One region of the Butyricicoccus sp. AM05-1 genome, then DNA from elsewhere that is predicted to be linked to it. Evidence: predicted binding sites of a transcription regulator. Region 1 holds the regulator's gene; each other region holds the start of a gene.
What was found. Region 1 encodes Rex, which represses fermentation and respiration genes when NADH is low (regulators of the CRP and FNR family bind a similar motif). Its sites were predicted from a motif close to ATTGTTAANNNNTTAACAAT; they were not measured.
Positions count from the first base shown of each region.

Region 2: the regulator Rex is predicted to act here: its motif matches at 2,881-2,900, upstream of gap (type I glyceraldehyde-3-phosphate dehydrogenase).
Region 3: the regulator Rex is predicted to act here: its motif matches at 1,914-1,933, upstream of DW088_RS06505 (butyryl-CoA:acetate CoA-transferase).
Region 4: the regulator Rex is predicted to act here: its motif matches at 2,804-2,823, upstream of DW088_RS05150 (phosphoglycerate kinase).

Region 1 is NZ_QUDG01000010.1:331-5,073, forward strand. It holds gene metA (homoserine O-acetyltransferase MetA) at 16-930, shown strand; gene DW088_RS12285 (redox-sensing transcriptional repressor Rex) at 1,008-1,664, opposite strand; gene DW088_RS12290 (isocitrate/isopropylmalate family dehydrogenase) at 1,704-2,861, opposite strand; gene DW088_RS12295 (aconitate hydratase) at 2,968-4,743, opposite strand, start outside.
Region 2 is NZ_QUDG01000011.1:62,347-67,089, reverse strand. It holds gene DW088_RS13260 (zinc-ribbon domain-containing protein) at 1-345, opposite strand, end outside; gene DW088_RS13255 (sulfite exporter TauE/SafE family protein) at 385-1,161, opposite strand; gene DW088_RS13250 (MarR family winged helix-turn-helix transcriptional regulator) at 1,163-1,597, opposite strand; gene gap (type I glyceraldehyde-3-phosphate dehydrogenase) at 1,762-2,790, opposite strand; gene DW088_RS13240 (sensor histidine kinase) at 3,183-4,262, shown strand; gene DW088_RS13235 (hypothetical protein) at 4,313-4,630, opposite strand.
Region 3 is NZ_QUDG01000003.1:109,904-114,646, reverse strand. It holds gene DW088_RS06520 (amino acid ABC transporter ATP-binding protein) at 1-35, opposite strand, end outside; gene DW088_RS06515 (amino acid ABC transporter permease) at 48-686, opposite strand; gene DW088_RS06510 (transporter substrate-binding domain-containing protein) at 788-1,654, opposite strand; gene DW088_RS06505 (butyryl-CoA:acetate CoA-transferase) at 1,963-3,303, shown strand; gene DW088_RS06495 (sensor histidine kinase) at 3,644-4,743, opposite strand, start outside.
Region 4 is NZ_QUDG01000002.1:251,787-256,529, forward strand. It holds gene gpmI (2,3-bisphosphoglycerate-independent phosphoglycerate mutase) at 1-486, opposite strand, end outside; gene tpiA (triose-phosphate isomerase) at 603-1,373, opposite strand; gene DW088_RS05150 (phosphoglycerate kinase) at 1,486-2,676, opposite strand; gene DW088_RS05155 (DegV family protein) at 2,901-3,779, opposite strand; gene trmL (tRNA (uridine(34)/cytosine(34)/5-carboxymethylaminomethyluridine(34)-2'-O)-methyltransferase TrmL) at 3,791-4,276, opposite strand; gene DW088_RS05165 (hypothetical protein) at 4,454-4,743, opposite strand, start outside.

The DNA of each region.
Region 1 (4,743 bases):
AAAGGAGGTGTCGGCTTGCCTATCAAGATAGCCGACAGTCTGCCGGCACGCGCCGTATTGGAGAGCGAAAACATTTTCGTTATGACCGAACACCGTGCCGCGACACAGGACATTCGTCCTCTTCGCATCGGTTTACTCAACCTGATGCCATTGAAAATCATTACCGAAACCCAGATCCTGCGCTGTTTATCCAACACGCCGATCCAGATCGAGGTCGATCTGATCCAGACCGAAACGTACCATTCCAAAAATACGCCGGAGGATCATCTTCTCACCTTCTACAAGACGTTCGACGATATCCGCGACCAGAAATATGACGGTTTTATCATCACCGGTGCGCCGGTAGAGACCATGCCGTTTGAGGAAGTCGAATACTGGAAGGAACTGACCGAGATCATGGACTGGACTAAAACGCACGTTCATTCCACGCTGCACATCTGCTGGGGTGCGCAGGCCGGTCTGTATTATCACTACGGTATTCCGAAGTACATGCTGCCCGAGAAAATGTCCGGTATTTTCAAGCACCATGTTCTGCTGCCGAAGGAGCCGCTGCTGCGCGGCTTCGATGATATCTTCTGCGCACCGCACTCGCGCCACACCGAGGTGCGTGCCGCCGACATCCGCAAAAATGATCGTCTGACCATTCTCGCGGAGTCGCACGAAGCCGGTGTGCACATCGTAGAGGCAATGAACGGCCGTCAGATCTTTGTGCTGGGTCACGGCGAGTACGACGCCGACACGCTCAAAAAGGAGTATGAGCGTGATCTGGCCAAAGGCATGAACCCGGAGGTGCCGCGCCATTACTTCCGCAACGATGATCCCAACGAGGACGTACTGGTGACCTGGAAGGCACATGCCAACCTGTTTTACACCAACTGGGTCAACTACTATGTGTACCAGACAACACCGTATTATCTGGACAAAATGTAATACCAAAGCCGCTCATCCATTGGATAGCGGCTTTTTTCACACAAAAAAGGGAGTATCAAAAGATACTCCCTTTCGTTTTACAGGTTCTGCTCTCTTCCCTCGTCTGCTGCGCCGACCAGATGGCACAGTGTCATCAGGCTGTCCGACAGATGCACGTTTTCGACCGGAACGCCCAGTCCCTCCAAATGAAGGTCCTCGCCGGTGAAATTCCACAGACCGCGGATACCGCGCTCTACCAGACCGTGTGCGATACGCGGGGCATCTCCGCGCGGAATGGTGAGCACCGCCACATCCGGCTTGTTGCGCTCAATAAACTCCGCAAGCGTATCCGCGCTGCGTACCTCATGGCCGCCAAAGCGCTGACCGATGAGCTGCGGATTTGCGTCAAACGCACACAGCAGTTCAAAGCCGCTGGCAGAAAAGTTAAAGTTATTAAGCAGTGCACGACCGAGGTTGCCGGCACCCAGCAGAATCGCCGTGCGGCCGGTCCGCAGACCCATGATCGCACCCAGCTCCTCCTGCAGTTTGTCGATATTATAGCCGTAGCCCTGCTGACCAAAGCCGCCGAAGCAGTTAAAGTCCTGACGAATCTGCGAAGCGGTCAGTCCCATGCGCTCTGCCAGTGCTTTGGAGGAGATACGCTGCTCCCCTTCAGCCTTCAGCTCACAAATATTCCGATAATAGCGAGGCAATCGCTGAATTACCGCTTTGGAAACCTCTTGCTTGTGTTCCACAGACCCTCTCCCTCTCTCAAATTCTATTTCTCGTGTAAATTACAACTTAGCGATGGTATCCAGCACATAATCGGTAAATTCCTGTGCAGTTGCACCGGTATCACGACCGGTAACAACAACCTTGCGCTCCTCTACCATGCAGATATCAAGTGCGCGGTCGAGCTTCTTCGCCAGTTCGATTTCACCGATGTGCTCAAGCAGCATAACAGCTGCACGCAGTACGGAGGACGGATCCGCGTACTTTGCGCGGCCTTCCTGTACCATACGCGGCGCAGAGCCATGAATTGCCTCGAACATCGCATAGCGCTTGCCGATATTGGCAGAGCCTGCCGTGCCGACACCGCCCTGAATCTCAGCAGCCTCGTCGGTGATGATGTCGCCGTACAGGTTCGGCAGAACAACGACCTTGAAGTCGCGGCGGCGCTTGTCATCGAGCAGCTTTGCGGTCATGATGTCGATGTACCAGTCGTCAAACTGTACTTCCGGATACTCCTTGGCTACCTTCTGGCAGGTATCGAGGAACTTGCCGTCGGTGGTTTTGATAATATTCGCCTTGGTGACGCAGGAAACGCGGTTCTTGCCGGTCTTGCGCGCATAGTCGAAGGCCAGACGAGCGATACGCTCGCAGCCCTGCGAGGTAGCTACGGTAAAGTCGATGAACAGATCGTCATCAATCTGTACGCCCTGAGAGCCGACAGCGTAGCCGCCCTCGGTGTTCTCGCGGTAGAACGTCCAGTCGATACCCAGCTCCGGCACCTTTACCGGGCGCACGTTGGCAAACAAGTCGAGACCCTTGCGCATTGCAACGTTTGCGGACTCTACGTTCGGCCACGGATCGCCCTTGCGCGGGGTCGTGGTGGGGCCCTTCAGGATAACGTGGCACTTCTTCAGCTCTTCCATAACGTCGGGCGGGATTGCGCAGCCGAGTTCAGCACGGCGCTCGATGGTCAGACCGTCGATCACGCGGAACTCCACCTTGCCGGCCTTTACCTTGTCTGCCAGCAGAACCTCCAGCGCATGCTGGGCCATGCCGGTGATCATCGGGCCGATGCCGTCGCCGCCGCACACGCCGATGATCAGCTTGTCCAGCTTGGAGTAATCAATAAAATCGTCCTGCTCCTTCATATCCATGATACGCTTGCGCTGGCTCTCTACAACTGCCTCAAATTTATCCAGAACAGACTGGTCGATAGACATGGTTTTGTCCTCCTACACCATTGATATTATTTTAACAAAAGAAAATATGGCTGTCAAGTCCGACCAGAGAACCCACTTGGCTCTCCGGCCGGCATAACGTCTTGACTTACTTGCTCTGCTGACGTGCGTACAGCAGCGTACCGCCTGCAAGCAGTGCGTGACGCTGGCGCTCGGAAACCTCACAGTCGGCCTTGAAGGTCTTGCCGCCGCAAACAACGGTGACCTGCTCGCCGTTCTTCACTTCCTCGAGCACGTTCGGCAGAGAGATTTCATCCAGCAGATTGACTGCATCGTAATCCGCCGGATCGGCAAAGGTCAGCGGGATGATGCCGGAGTTGACCAGATTTGCCTTGTGAATTCGTGCGAAGGACTTGCACAGTACGGCCTTTACGCCCAGATACAGCGGAACGAGCGCTGCATGCTCACGGGACGAGCCCTGACCATAGTTTGCGCCGCCGACAATTACGCCGCCGCCCTGCTCCTTGCAGCGGGACGGGAACTCCGGATCGACGTTGATGAAGCAGTAGTTGGAGTAGTACGGCACGTTCGAGCGGTACGGCAGCAGCTTTGCGCCGGCCGGCAGGATGTGGTCGGTGGTGATGTTGTCCTCGGTCTTGAGAACGACCTTGCCGGTGTAGGATGCCTCGAGTGCCTTGCCCAGCGGGAACGGCTTGATGTTCGGACCGCGAACGACCTCAACCTCAGCCGGATTCTCGGCCGGCTTTACGATCATGTTGTCGTTGATGGTGAAATGCTCGGGCATTTCGATCTCCGGCATCTCACCGAGGGTGCGCGGATCGGTCAGCACACCGGTCAGTGCAGACGCTGCTGCAACCTCCGGAGAGACGAGGAAGATCTGTGCATCCTGGGTGCCGGAACGGCCCTCAAAGTTGCGGTTGAAGGTACGCAGCGATACGCCGCCGGACTCCGGCGACTGGCCCATGCCGATGCAGGGACCGCAAGCGCATTCAAGGATACGCGCACCGGCCGAAATGATATCCGCCAGAGCGCCGTTCTGCGCCAGCATGTTGAACACCTGCTTGGAGCCGGGGCTGATGGTCAGAGAAACCTCCGGGCTTACGGTCTTGCCCTTGAGGATGGAGGCAACCTTCATCATGTCGTAGTAAGAGGAGTTGGTGCACGAACCGATGCAGCACTGGTTTACCTTGATCTCGCCGATCTCGGATACCTTCTTGACGTTATCCGGCATGTGCGGCATAGCAGCCAGCGGCTCCAGTGCGGACAGGTCTACGGTGTACTCCTCGTCGTACTCTGCGTCCGGGTCGGAGGACAGCGGTACCCATACGTCGCCGCGGCCCTGTGCCTCGAGGAACTTCTTGGTCGCCTCATCGGACGGGAAGATCGAGGTGGTAGCGCCCAGCTCAGCGCCCATATTAGTGATGGTGGCACGCTCCGGTACGGACAGGGTCTTTACGCCCTCGCCTGCGTACTCTACGATCTTGCCGACACCGCCCTTGACGGTCATCTGGCGCAGTACGTCCAGAATAACGTCCTTCGCAGATACCCACGGCGACAGCTTGCCGGTCAGGTTGACGCGGACCATCTTCGGCATCGGGATGTAGTACGCACCGCCGCCCATTGCGACTGCAACATCCAGACCGCCGGCACCGAACGCCAGCATGCCGATGCCGCCGCCGGTCGGCGTATGGCTGTCCGAACCGATCAGGGTCTTGCCCGGTGCGCCGAAGCGCTCCAGATGTACCTGATGGCAGATGCCGTTGCCTGCCTTCGAATAGTAGATGCCGTGCTTCTTAGCGACAGAACCGATATATTTGTGGTCGTCCGCATTCTCGAAGCCGGACTGCAGGGTATTGTGGTCAATGTAAGCGACCGAACGCTCGGTCTTGACCTGATCGACGCC
Region 2 (4,743 bases), on a different contig from region 1:
CTTTCGCTCATGAAAATACATTTGATTAATTGTATATTGATCCCGCCGGTGATGAAAATCGAGCGGCTGTAAATCAAGATAGCAAAATACAGAGGCGATCATTTGGTCAAGATGCCTGTCCTGCTCATCAAACCGATACAGAATTTTCGTCTTCTGCAATACAACCGGCTCAGCCAGCTCCCGGCTGTCACAGATTCGAAGCACTTGATATCTCGCATCTCGCAGGGCGCGGTCTTTCCGTTCTGCCCTCTCTCTGGCCACCAGACTGCTGTGATAATAGTACCCATCATGTTCCAGCACCAATTTGTGTTCAGGCAAAAAAATATCCATATTCTCAATTTTCAACTGAAAAACCCCTTTCCGACAGAGCGGAAAGGGGTTTGTTTATGCGATTTTGGAGAATAACATAACAGCAAGGCCGAGCACGACAAGAATCACGCCGGTGGCGCGGTTGAGCGTTTTCGGGCTGGCCTTATTGGCGAACACGGCAGCGATGCGTGCCCACACGAGCGTGAAGATCACGCACAGAGTCCAGATCAGCGGGTCAGGCATTCCGCCAATGGCGAAGTGCGAGGCCGCGCCTGTGAGCGCTGTGAACGTCATAATGAACACGCTGGTGCCGACGGCGGTTTTCAGCTCGTAGCCGAGCACCGAGGTCAGGATGAGCAGCATCATCATGCCGCCGCCCGCGCCGATGAAGCCGCAGATAAACCCGATCAGCACGCCGCAGACAATGGACTGCACAGCTCGTTTGCGCGCGGACACGTTCATCATCGCCTCTTTGGTGGTCATGACCGGACGGACGATGAACTTCACGCCGAGCAGGAACGTCATAAACACCGAGAAGCTGCCCATCGTTCGCGAGGGGAGCAGGCTGGCGATATAGCTGCCGACCACGGTGAATACAAGCACGCTGAGCATTATCAGCAGGCCGTTTTTGACATCCAGATTTTTGTTTTTGCCGTAGGTATAGGCCGAAACGGCGCTCGCCAGTACGTCAGATGAGAGCGCGATGCCGACCGCCATATACGGGTCCATGTGCAGAAAGGTGATGAGAATGGGGCTGATAACGGCGGCGGCGCTCATGCCCGCGAAGCCGGTGCCGAGGCCAGCGCCCATGCCGGCGAAAAACGTGACGAGCACGGTGAAAAGCATCGTCATATCAGCGCACCTCCTGCAAGAGCTGGTCGAGATTGCGGTCGATGACACCGACGGCATCGCCAAACGCCTGCCGCTGTTCATCACTCATGCCGGAGAGCAGACGGTCGATGAACTGCGCCTGCAATGCGCGGCCGCGGTCGATGATGGGAAGCGCCTTGTCGGTACATATCAGACGGGTCTTGCGGCGGTCGCTGGGGATGCTCTCGCGGCGCAGATAGCCCTCCTCGACCAGCCGGTTGACGTTGACTGATACGAGGTTCGCCTTGATCCGGCGCAGCTCCACGATGTCGCTGGCGGTGTCATGGCCGGGGTTGTTGGCAAGGAACAGCAGGATGTCAAACGCCGTCTGTGTCAGCTTGAGTTCGCGGCACAGCGAGTGACACAGCGCACTGTATGCCAGATCGGTCTTGTGCGCAAATTCCATGTATGGATTCATGAAAACACCTCTTCAAAAATAGATAGTCTAAATTTGAAGTAATTATAACACGAGACAGCGAACGTGTCAATCACATATCAGCAGAAACAAAAAGAGATAAAAAATACCCTTATTCCGAAGAATAAGGGTATTTCTATTCACTGTATTACGCCAGTGGGCAACAATTACTTGTTGTCAACCTCTGCCATGTGCTCGATGAGCATCAGCAGCTTGTTGGAGTAGCCCCACTCGTTGTCGTACCAGGAAACAACCTTTACGAAGGTGTCGGTCAGGTAAACGCCAGCGTTAGCGTCGAAAATGGAGGTGCGCTCGTCGCCCAGGAAGTCAGAAGATACAACAGCATCCTCGGTGTAGCCCAGAACGCCCTTCAGGCCGCCCTCAGACAGCGGCTTCTCGGAAGCAGCCTTCATAGCAGCGCAGATGTCTTCCTTGGTAGCCGGCTTAGCCAGGTTAGCAGTCAGGTCAACAACGGAAACGTCCAGGGTCGGTACACGCATGGAGATACCGGTCAGCTTGCCGTTCAGCTTCGGGTAAACCTTGCCTACAGCCTTTGCAGCGCCAGTGGTGGACGGGATGATGTTGCCGCAAGCAGCACGGCCGCCGCGCCAGTCCTTCTTGGACGGGCCGTCAACAACCTTCTGAGTGCCGGTTGCAGAGTGTACGGTGGTCATCAGGCCCTCGGTGATGCCGAATGCCTCGTCCAGTACCTTAGCGATCGGAGCCAGGCAGTTGGTGGTGCAGGATGCGTTGGATACGAAGGTCATATCCTTGGTGTAAGTGTCCTGGTTAACGCCCATTACGAACATCGGGGTGTCGTCCTTGGACGGAGCAGACATGATAACCTTCTTAGCACCGCCGTCGATGTGAGCCTGTGCCTTCTCCTTGGTCAGGAATACGCCGGTAGACTCTACAACGTAGTCAGCGCCAACCTTGCCCCACGGAATGTTCTTCGGGTCCATCTCTGCAAAGAACAGAACCTTCTTGCCATCAACGGTGATGGAGTTGTCATCATACTCGATGGTGCCGTCGTAACGACCGTGCATGGTGTCATACTTGAGCATGTATGCCATGTAGTCCGGAGTCATGAACGGATCGTTTACCGCTACGAACTCAATGTTCGGGTTCTTCAGACCAGCGCGGAAAACCATACGGCCGATACGGCCAAAACCATTGATACCTACTTTGATACCCATTTTACAGTGTTCCTCCTAAATGTTTTGATGAAGTTCTCTGTTGATGTTTTTATTATACACTAAATGCGCAGTTTGCCGCAAGGTGTAATATTTGTGATTTTTTTGTCATTCCGACCGGTATTTTTGTATAATTTTCTTTGCAATGACAGTAGCGGCAGTGGTATAATAAACACATCGTACAAAATATGGGGATTCGGTTTGTATAATCCCCCGATTTTCGGGATGAGAAAAGCACAGCGCACGCCGTGCTGTTTTTTCACATCCGCGAAGACAGAGATTAGTATGCCAAATACCGCGCAGCATATACCGGACGCAGGAAAACACGATCGAGAATGACAGCAGCTTTCCCACAGTACAAAGGTAAAATTACACGGTGTTTTGGGAGGATAATGATGGAAGACACATTTTTTTCGCAGCTGGACGGCAACGCAGTCCGCGAGCTGCTGCTGCGCACCGAGCTGCGGCATGCGGCGCTGTTCGCGGTGAGCGATACGCTGCGTATTGAGCGGTGCAGCGACGCGGCACAGCAGCTTTCCGGTCTGCACCCGATGGAGGAGTTGGATCCGTTCCTGAGCGGCAGCACGCGGAATATACTGCTCCGGTGCATAAATACACAGTCTGCCTGCACCGCAGAGGAGGACATCGACGGAACGGTCTACACGGTCGAAATGATCCCGCACCGCGGCGGTGCACTGCTGGCGTATCTGCGGCGCGACCGTGCCGCCTATGACGGCAGCCTGCGGGTCATTCAGGACAAAAGCTCGCGTTATCTGGGCGCTTTGATGGCCGAGGCCGAGCAGGTGGAGGATCCTGCACTGGCAGACGGGCTGCGGCGACAGTGCATGCGGCTGTACCGGTTGCTGACGCACTCGGATTTACTGCACGACCCTCTGCTGACCGAGCAGCTTTCTCTGCGGCGCTGCGACCTGTCAGCGCTCTGCCTCGATGCCGTACAGCAGGCTGAGACGCATGCGCCTGCGGGCAGTGCAAAATTCATCGTACAGGTGCCGGAGCACGCAGACGCGCTCATTGACACGAGACTGGTGCGTACGGCAATCTATAACCTGCTGACAAATGCGCTGCGCGTAACACCGGAGGACGGTGAAATCACGGTTTCGCTGACCGATACGCGGGATTTTGTGACGATTGCGGTTGCCGATACCGGTCCGGGACTGGACCCTGCGAAGTTCGATGACCTGCTTTCCGGCTGGCGGCGCACCACCTCGATGGACGATTACCGGGCGCTCGTGCGCGGCGGCACACCGCTTGGTCTTGGCCTGCCGCTCGTCAATCAAATCGCGCAGGCGCACGGCGGACGGCTGCTGCTCACGCAGAGAGAGGGCGGCGGCAGCGTGCTGCACCTGTGTCTGGCGCATTTGCCGCATACGCTCGAGGATGACCTGTTCCGCGCACCGACCATCATCGAGGACGGCTATACCGTCGAAGAAATTGAATTTTCCATCATGGAATGAAATAAAACAGCCTCAGAGGCGTGCAAAAATCACGCTCTGAGGCTGTTCTCTTATGTGTTGTCGGGAGAGGTGTACGAACCGCGGTAGACCTTAATGGACTCCGGCAGCCAATGCCCGTCCGCAGGTTTCTGAATCTCGGTGATGGTGTATGCCAAACCGTGGTATTTCGCATATACGATGGAGGTTTCGCTGTCGTAAACGGCGATTTTGGTGCCGTCAGGCATGGTTTTCTGCCAGACAGTGAGTTCATCGTCCGGCGTGCTGCTGACAAAAAGCAGGCCGCCGGTCGGCATATAGCTGATGTTCAGACTTGCAGCCAGCACGCACAGCAGCGGAACGATCAGCAGGAATGCAATGCGTTTTTTCATGAGCTGTTACCTCTTTCACGGAAGCGGTCTCTCGGTATCTGTACTATAGCAGATAAACCGTATTTTTACAATTCGCGTTTTGACTGAAAACTGTGACGTGAAATTGATGCCCC
Region 3 (4,743 bases), on a different contig from region 1:
TTCTTATAAAGGTGCTGTACCTCCAGAATAGGCATAACGGCTCCTCCTTATTTAAAGTAATCCATTTTCTTTTCGATCCAGCCGAACAGCAGGGTCAGAATGCCGCTGAACAGCAGGTAGAATACGGCGGTGTAGAACAGCGGCCAGATAATGCCAGGGTTCTTGACGAACTTTTCGCCTGCCCACAGCACCTCGTACACCGCGATGGTACGCGCCAGTGCGGTATCTTTAACAAGGTTGATAAACTCGTTGCCCATCGGCGGGATAACGCGCTTGATGACCTGCAGCAGCGTTACCTTGAAGAAGATCTGGCTCTTGGTCATGCCGAGCACCTGACCGGCCTCATACTGGCCGCTCGGGATACCCTGAATGCCGCCGCGGAAGATCTCCGAGAAGTAGCAGGCGTAGTTGATGACGAACGCCACCAGCGCAGCGGTGAAGCGCGGCAGCTTGATTCCCCACACCAGAGCAGGGCCATAGTAGATGATGATGATCTGGAGCATGAGCGGTGTGCCGCGGACGATCCAGACGATGATTTTGATGAGTGCGCGCAGCGGAGTAATGCGGCTCATCGAGCCGAAGCTGATAAGCAGGCCGAGCGGCAGAGCGAATACCAGCGTCAGGCAGAAAAGCTGTACGGTGGTAACAAAGCCGCCCATCAGGCTGAGTGTTACATTGGCAAACATGTCGTTTCCTCTTTACCTCTTTTTTACTTTATTTCCTGTGATACATAAGGCAGAAGACGGTAGTCCGCCTTCTGCCTTATATTGAACTGGGGAATGGGAGATTAAGCCTCCGGATCTACGATTGCTTCCTGTACGCCGTACTTCTGAGCGAAGGAAAGAACAATGCCGTCCTTGTAGGCGCCCTTGTAGAAGTTGTTGAATGCTTCGGTCAGGTCAGAACCCTTGCGGAAGCCTACAACGTAGTTCTCGTCCTCCTCGCCGTTGGCCTCGTTGAGGTTTACGGTGTAGGTCAGGTTCGGGTAGCTGGTGCCCTCGCCGATCATAGCGCCTGCCATCAGCAGGTCGATCACGCAGGCATCAGAGGTGCCTGCGGCAACCTCCATCAGTGCGTCAGCCTGAGACTGAACTGCGGTTGCATTCAGACCGGCAGCCTGTGCAGCAGCCTCACCGGCAGAGCCGGACTCAACCGCGAAGGTCATATCCTTGATGGACTCGATGTCCTTGGCAGCGTCGGCCTTGTCGGACGGAACAACAACAACCTGTGCGTTGGTTGCATACGGGTCGGAGCAGTTCATGGAGGTCTTGACCTCATCGGTCAGGGTCATGCCGTTCCAAACAGCGTCAACGCCCTTGGAATCCAGCTCCATGATCTTGTTGTCCCAGTTGATCTCGATGAACTCAGCTTTTACGCCCAGGCTCTCAGCGAAAGCCTTTGCCATGTCCGCGTCAAAGCCGACCCACTCGTCCGAGCCGTCTTCCTTATAATCCATCGGTGCGAAATCCGTGATGCCGATAACCAGCTTGCCGTTGCTCTTTACATAATCCACATCGCTCTCAGCGGAAGCCGAGGTATCAGCCGCATCGGCACTCGAGTCGTCGGTCTTGGCAGCAGAGCCGCCGCAGCCGGACAGCACGGATACACTCATTGCGCCTGCCATCAGCAGTGCGAGAAGTTTCTTCGTCTTCATTTTTAGAAAACCTCCTGTAATTCGGTTCATATCTTGTTTACTATTATAACACTTTAGCGCAGAAAATCAACCCCTGATTTTCATGCAGATTTTCAGCATTTTTGAAGGATAATCGGGCGGTATTTTGTGCAAAATCTAAAATAACAGGGTGAAATATATGGAAAAGAGGGCGGGGAGCGGTTGGAACGGATTCTCACTCTTTTTTGCGAACCTGTGTTGACCTGTACCAAAAAAGAGATTATAATCATAAGTAAGCATGATTGTTAAAGAATAAACAATGAAGAACAAGTAAGACGGAGGGAATCAGCGTGGATTATACTGCACTGTATCAGCAGAAGCTGACAACGGCGGATGAAGCCGTTAAAGTTGTTAAATCGGGTGACTGGGTAGACTACGGCTGGTGTACGGGTACGCCTGTTGCACTGGACAAGGCACTTGCTGCCCGCATGGGCGAGCTGGAGGACGTAAACTTCCGCGGCGGCGTACTCATGCGCCGACCGGCGGTATTCGATATTCCGGATGCAGCCGATAAGATCACCTGGAACTCGTGGCACATGTCCGGCATTGAGCGCAAGGCATGCATGGAGGGCTTCGGCTTTTACAGCGCACTGCGCTACTCCGAGATGCCGCGCTGGTACCGCGAGAATGTCCGTCATGTCAATGTAGCCATGATTCAGGTGGCGCCGATGGACGCACATGGCTGGTTCAGCTTCGGTCCGCAGGCTTCGCACCTGAAAGCCATCTGCGATGTATCCGATGTTATCATCGTTGAGGTCAACAAGTATATGCCGCGCTGCCTTGGTGGCTTTGAGGACGGCATTCACATTTCGCAGGTGGATATGATCGTTGAGAGCGACACCGAAATGCCGCAGATGGGCGCAGGCGGCGAGCCGACCGAGGTTGATAAGGCGGTTGCAAAGCTGATCGTGGAGGAAATCCCGAACGGCGCGTGCCTGCAGCTGGGCATCGGCGGCATGCCGAATACCGTAGGCTCGATGATCGCGGAGTCCGACCTGAAGGACCTCGGCGTTCATACTGAAATGTACGTTGACGCTTTCGTTGACATCTCCCGTGCAGGCAAGATCAACGGCTCGAAGAAGGCCATCGACCGCGGCCGTCAGGTGTTCGCGTTCGGCGCAGGCACCCAGAAGCTGTACGATTTTGTAAATGATAATCCGGAGTGCATGTCTGCACCGGTATCCTATACTAACGATGCGCGCACCATCGCACAGATCGACAACTTCATTTCCATCAACAATATCGTGGATGTGGATCTGTTCGGCCAGATGAACGCAGAAAGTGCCGGTGTCAAGCAGATTTCCGGTGCAGGCGGTCAGTTGGACTTCGTTCTGGGCGCGTATCTGTCCAAGGGCGGCAAGAGCTTTATCTGCTGCTCGTCCACCTTTAAGAAGAAGGACGGCACGCTCGAGAGCCGTATTCGTCCGACGCTCGAGAACGGATCGGTCGTTACCGATGCCCGTCCGTGCGCGCACTGGTTTGTCACCGAGTACGGCAAGGTAAACCTCAAGGGTCTGACTGCATGGCAGCGTGCAGAGGCTCTGATCTCGGTTGCGCATCCGGATTTTCGTGAGCAGCTGATTCAGGAAGCGGAGAAGATGCGTATCTGGAAGCGCTCCAATAAGAGATAAAATGCTGTCAGCGGAACTACAGTTCCGCACGGTGTTTGCTACTGTTTATAAGAAAACGCTCTGTGAAAACAGAGCGTTTGAGGCTGTCGAAAAACTATCGTTTTTCGAGCAGCCTCTCGATCGAAACCACGCTTTCGATCGAATGCTGAAGAAAAACCGCGTCCTCCGGAAACATTTTTTCTTCCCTTGTATAAAAACCGAGGTACACGCCCCCGGTTTTTATGAATTTGCTGCGCAAATTCTATTTTATACGTGCTGTCGCACGAAGCACAAAATAGAAATCTGACTTTTTCGACAAGCTGAAACGCTCTGTGAAAACAGAGCGTTTTTTCTTATGTGATTAAAGAGAGATACGCAGAATAAACTGCTGATTCTTAACCGAAAAGCTGTATACACCGCCGTATCGCTCGACGATGCTGCAAATGCTGTGCACACCGATGCCGTGTCCGGCGCGGTCGGAGACCGGCACGCCGTGGCTGAACTGCACCGGCTGCGTGCAGTCGTTGACAACCTGCAGGAAGAACTTTCCGGATTTTTCGTAGGCCTGCACCTCAATATGTCCGGGAACACCGTCTGCGCGCTCGCTGCATGCGTGAATCGCATTCTCAAGTGCGTTGGAGAGCAGCACGCACAGGTCGCTCTCGGCAAGCGGCAGCTGATTGGGCAGCACGGCATGCACCGCAAGCGGGATGCCCTGCGCCTTGGCGCGGTCGGCAAACGATGAGAGAATCAGGTTTGCGGCCTCGTTTTCGCAGTAAACGGTCACGCGGCTGGCTTCGATTTCCTCGCTGATGGAGTGAATGTACTGCAGTGCCTGCTCATACTGCTCATTCTCGATGCAGGCGGTGATGTACTGCAGATGATGCCGCAGATCATGCCGGTAGGCGCGGGTTTTCTGCTGAGAGATACGCAGTGCTTCAATCTCACGAACGGCCTGATGCACCTGCAGGTCAAGATTGCTTTTCAGCTCCTCCAAACGCAGCCGTGCGTGCTGCTCTCTGGAAATGTGAATCAGGAACAGCAGGTATGCCGCACTGCACACGAACGGCATGAACTCCACGACTACGGCCGAACCGGAGAACAGCAGGTCGGTGTAAACGCGGGTAGCATAGTCAAACGCATAGTACACCGCGGGCACAATGCCGAACTGACACTGCACCGCCCGCGAATACTGCGACACCGACCGGATGGCAGGTGCGGCCTTGAGCAGCAGAATGAGCATCGGCACGGTGACGATTATTTCCACAGCGTACTGCATGGTGTCTCCGCCGGAGAAGATAGCGACCGCGATCAGCGCCAGCCAGCGCCGCAGCTGACAGCACAGGTACGCCGTCAGCACGGAAATCACCGGCCACAGGCGTTCGTGACTGAGCGAGCACAGCGCGAGCACAAGCGGCAGGTGGGTGTGCAGCGGATACAGATAGCGTCCGAAGCCCGGGT
Region 4 (4,743 bases), on a different contig from region 1:
ATCGCCGTCCTGGATAGCCTTGGTGATGCGGGTCAGCTCCTGATATACAATGCGGCCTGCACCGATGTTGGTGTGGCCAACCTCGGAGTTGCCCATCTGGCCGTCCGGCAGACCAACGTCCAGACCGGATGCACCGATATAGGTGAGCGGGTTCTCTGCGAAAATCTTATCGAGATTCGGCTTTTTAGCAGCCTCGATGGCGTTGCCCTTGGTCTCCTCGCGGTGGCCGAAGCCGTCCATGATGATCAGAGCGGTCGGCTTCTTCGGGCCCTCTGCCTTCTTGGCAGCAGCGGTGGCTGCCTTGGGCTTGCGGCCGCGCTTTGCTGCCGGCTTTTTCTCCTCGGCAGTCTTAGCAGCGGTCTTGCGATTACGCTTTGCCGCCGGCTTTTTTGCAGGAGCCGGATCTGCCAGAACATTAACCGGTGCGGAAGTCTTGATCTCGACTACCTCTACCTCCGGCATGCCCGGCATAGTGGTTTTTTTCATACTGATAAAACTCCTTTACAGAAGCGAACGATAAGAGAATAAAAGGGGACACGATATGCACCATGTCCCCCTCCGCAAAACGGTGAGGGAGCGTTTCCCTTTCCCGTATCCTTATCTTACTGGTTAGCTGCTTCTACGATGGTAGCGAAGTCAGCGCTCTTCAGGGAGGCACCGCCGATCAGGCCGCCGTCAACGTCCGGCTGAGCCAGCAGCTCGGAAGCGTTCTTCGCGTTCATAGAACCGCCGTACTGGATGGTGATGCCGCGTGCAGCGCGTGCGCCGTACTTCTCGCGCAGGCAGTCACGGATAGCGGAGCAAACCTCGTTAGCCTGCTCTGCGGTAGCGGTCTTGCCGGTACCGATTGCCCAGATCGGCTCGTAAGCGATAACGACCTTCTTGATGTCCTCAACAGCTACGTTCTGCAGAGCGATCTTGATCTGCTTGCGGATAACTTCCATGGTAACGTCCTGCTCGCGCTCGGTCAGAGACTCGCCTACGCACAGGATCGGGCGCAGACCGTTCTCAAGAGCGACCTGAACCTTCTTGCCGCAAGCCTCGTCGGTCTCGTTGAAGTACTGACGGCGCTCGGAGTGGCCGATGATAACGTACTTAACGCCCAGCTCCTTGAGCATGTCAGCGGAGATCTCGCCGGTGAAAGCGCCGGACTTCTCGAAGTGCATGTTCTCAGCGCCGATTGCAATCTTGGAGCCCTTAGCAGCCTTTACAGCAGCCTGAATATCGGTAAACGGTACGCAAAGAACCATCTCGCACCACTTGGTCTTGGACAGGAGCGGCTTCATCTCTTCGATCAGAGCCTTTGCCTCTGCCGGAGTCTTGTTCATCTTCCAGTTGCCGGCGATAATGGTCTTACGATATCTGCGATTCATGTTGGTTTTACCCCTTTCAAACATTCGGACGGACATTTCCGTCTTAAATCTTTATGTATTTATACGGAGCGCTCAACAGAACGCGCTCCGATATAAAGCGTTCCTAATGGACTTACTTGTCCTGCAGGCATGCGATGCCCGGCAGCTCCAGACCCTCGAGGAACTCCAGAGAAGCACCGCCGCCGGTGGAGATGTGGGTCATCTTGTCAGCAAAGCCCAGCTTCTCAACAGCAGCTGCGGAGTCGCCGCCGCCGATGATGGAAACAGCCTTGCTCTCAGCGATTGCCTTGGCAACAGCCTTGGTGCCGACTGCGAAGGTGTCAAACTCGAATACGCCCATCGGACCGTTCCAAACAACGGTGCCTGCGTCCTTAACAGCCTCGGAGAACAGCTCTACGGTCTTCGGGCCGATGTCCATGCCCATCATGTCAGCCGGGATCTTGCCAGCCTCGTATACGACCGGAGCAGCGTCCGCGCCGAAGTGATCTGCACAAACGGTATCAACCGGCAGGAGCAGCTTAACGCCCTTGTCAGCAGCCTTCTTGAGCAGGCCGAGTGCCAGCTCGATCTTGTCTTCCTCACAGAGAGAGGTGCCGATCTCGCCGCCCTTTGCCTTGGAGAAGGTGTAGGCCATGCCGCCGCCGATGATGATGGTGTCGCACTTGTCGATCAGGTTCTCGATAACGCCGATCTTGTCGGAAACCTTAGCGCCGCCCAGGATTGCAACGAACGGACGAGCCGGGTCGCTCAGAGCCTTGCCCATGATGGAGATTTCCTTCTTGATCAGGAAGCCGCATACAGCCGGCAGGTAATCTGCGATGCCTGCGGTGGAAGCGTGTGCACGGTGTGCGGTGCCGAATGCGTCGTTGACGTAAATGTCAGCCATGTCAGCCATAGCCTTTGCCAGCGCAGCGTCGTTCTTGGTCTCGCCCTTTTCAAAGCGAACATTCTCAAGCAGAACGACCTCGCCCGGCTTAACCTCAGCGGCCAGCTTCTTAGCGTCCTCGCCTACAACGTCCTTTGCCAGCTTGACTTCCTTGCCAAGCAGCTCGCTCAGGCGCTTAGCGACCGGAGCCAGCGAATACTTCATGTTTACTTCGCCCTTCGGACGGCCGAGGTGCGAGCACAGGATTACAGCAGCGTTGTGATCCAGCAGGTAGTTGATGGTCTCCAGCGAAGCACGGATGCGCTTGTCGTCGGTGATGTTGCCGTTCTCGTCCTGCGGTACGTTAAAATCGCAGCGGGCAATTACCTTCTTGCCGGATACGTCGATATCCTCAACGCTCTTCTTGTTATACTGCATAAATATCCCTCTCCTTTAAGATGTATTATAAAGTTACGATAAGGAACAAAAGCACGGTTGTTATTACTACAATAATTCCGTTTCCAATACAGAATTATACTCGTAATTCGTGTCATTCGCAAGCAAAATTGTGAAAATCATCACATTCCAACTCGCTTTTAGAGGATTTTTGCGTTTTTCGCCAAAAAGTTGCGAAATATTAAACAACATTCACAATTTTTGCATCAATCCCGCGGCGTTCCATAATACGCTACAGCCATCGCCAGCGGACCAGTATTTGTCAGAACCGAGGGACCGATCACTACGCGTTCCACATCGCGGAATCCAATTTCGGTACGCAGACGCTTTTCCATTTCATCCAGACGCTCGGCGGGTACATCGCCGTAGAGCAGGATAGCCGTCTGCTTATCCGGCTGCACCACACGGGCGGAGACTTTTTTGCTCATTCCGGCAACGAGTGCCTTCTCACCGCGCACCTTGTCACACACCTTTACCGCACCGTCATACACATGGCTGATGGGCTTGAGACCGAGCGCCTCACCCACGAAAGCCGCGCCGCCCGAAATACGGCCGGACTTCTTGAGGAACTTGAGGCTGTACACGCCGAGGTAGGCTTCCACGCGGTTAAGACGGCTCTTTACCACGCTGACGATCGCGTCGAAGCTCTCGCCCTGCTCGCGCATTTCGGCAGCCTTGACAACAATGTGTCCGTAAATGTAGGTGTAGGTCTTGGAGTCAATGACCTCGATGGTCATTTTGCCCTCGCCCTGCTCCTCCTCAAACATGGATTTTGCAAGGCAGGCCGCCTGATAGGTACCCGAGCCGCCGCCGTTGATGAGCACTGCCAGCAGATGCGTGCAGCCGCGCTCAAATGCACGGTTGTAGGACTCGAGGAATACAGTCGGCGTAGTCATGGCCGTGCCGGGAATCTCGCTGCTGGTCTCGAGCAGCCTGCAGTAGTCCTCGGATGTGATGTCGTAATATTCGCGGAAGCTGCGTCCCTCATGCGTCAGCATGATCGGAACGATCTCGATTCCGTGGGCTTCCACCAGCTCGTGTGGGATATCCGACGAGGAATCGGTCAAAATATGAATCTTTTCCATGCTTTACTCCTTTATGCCTGCGGAAACGGTCCCGCAAGTCTCAGATTTTCAAAGCCGGTCTGCCGCAGTGCCTCAAACACAATAACAGCGACCGAGTTAGACAGATTAAGGCTGCGCGCGCCCTCTCTCATGGGAATGCGGACGCAGCGTTCCGGGTGCTCGATGAGCAGCGCTTCCGGCAGACCGCGGGTCTCTTTGCCGAACATCAGGTAGTCGCCGTCGCGGTATTCCACCTCATGATAGGCGTGCGGCGCCTTTGTTGTCGCATAGAAGTAGCGGCCGTCCGGATTTTTCTCAAAAAATTCATCCAGATTTTTATACATACGCACATCGAGCAGATGCCAGTAATCCAGACCGGCCCGCTTCATGCGCTTATCGTCGATAGCAAAGCCGAGCGGCTCGACCAGATGCAGCACACAGCCTGTCGCCGCACAGGTGCGGGCAATGTTGCCGGTGTTCTGCGGGATCTCCGGCTCGACCAAAACAATGTTGAGCATACTTTCGCCTCATTTACGAACTAAACTTCTTCTATTTTATGCGATAACACCGTATTTTTCAAGGTATATTCCCATTTTTTTCGCAAAAAAGTTTCCTCTGAACACAAGATTCAGAGGAAATTTTCATGCACTATGCTAATTTTCTGATGATTTTGGATGAATGGCACATATCTTCAATTACTCAATATCCGCATAGACGCCATAGATATAGCCTTCCGCTGCGGCCTGCTCATCGGTCAGCACTTCGCCGGTAAGGCTCGGACCGGACGTATCGTCCTTGTATTCCACGCCCAGCTTGCCGGTGTGCAGCGTCATCGAGCGGGTCTGCTCCGAGCCGTCAGTAAAGGTGATGGTAACGGTCAGCTTTGCGCCCTCAAAGCCGTCCACGGCCGCGTGCCACGAATCCTGCAGATCATCGTCCGTAGTTTCCGGCTGGCTGGGCAGCCACAGACCGTAGCCGGCGTCCG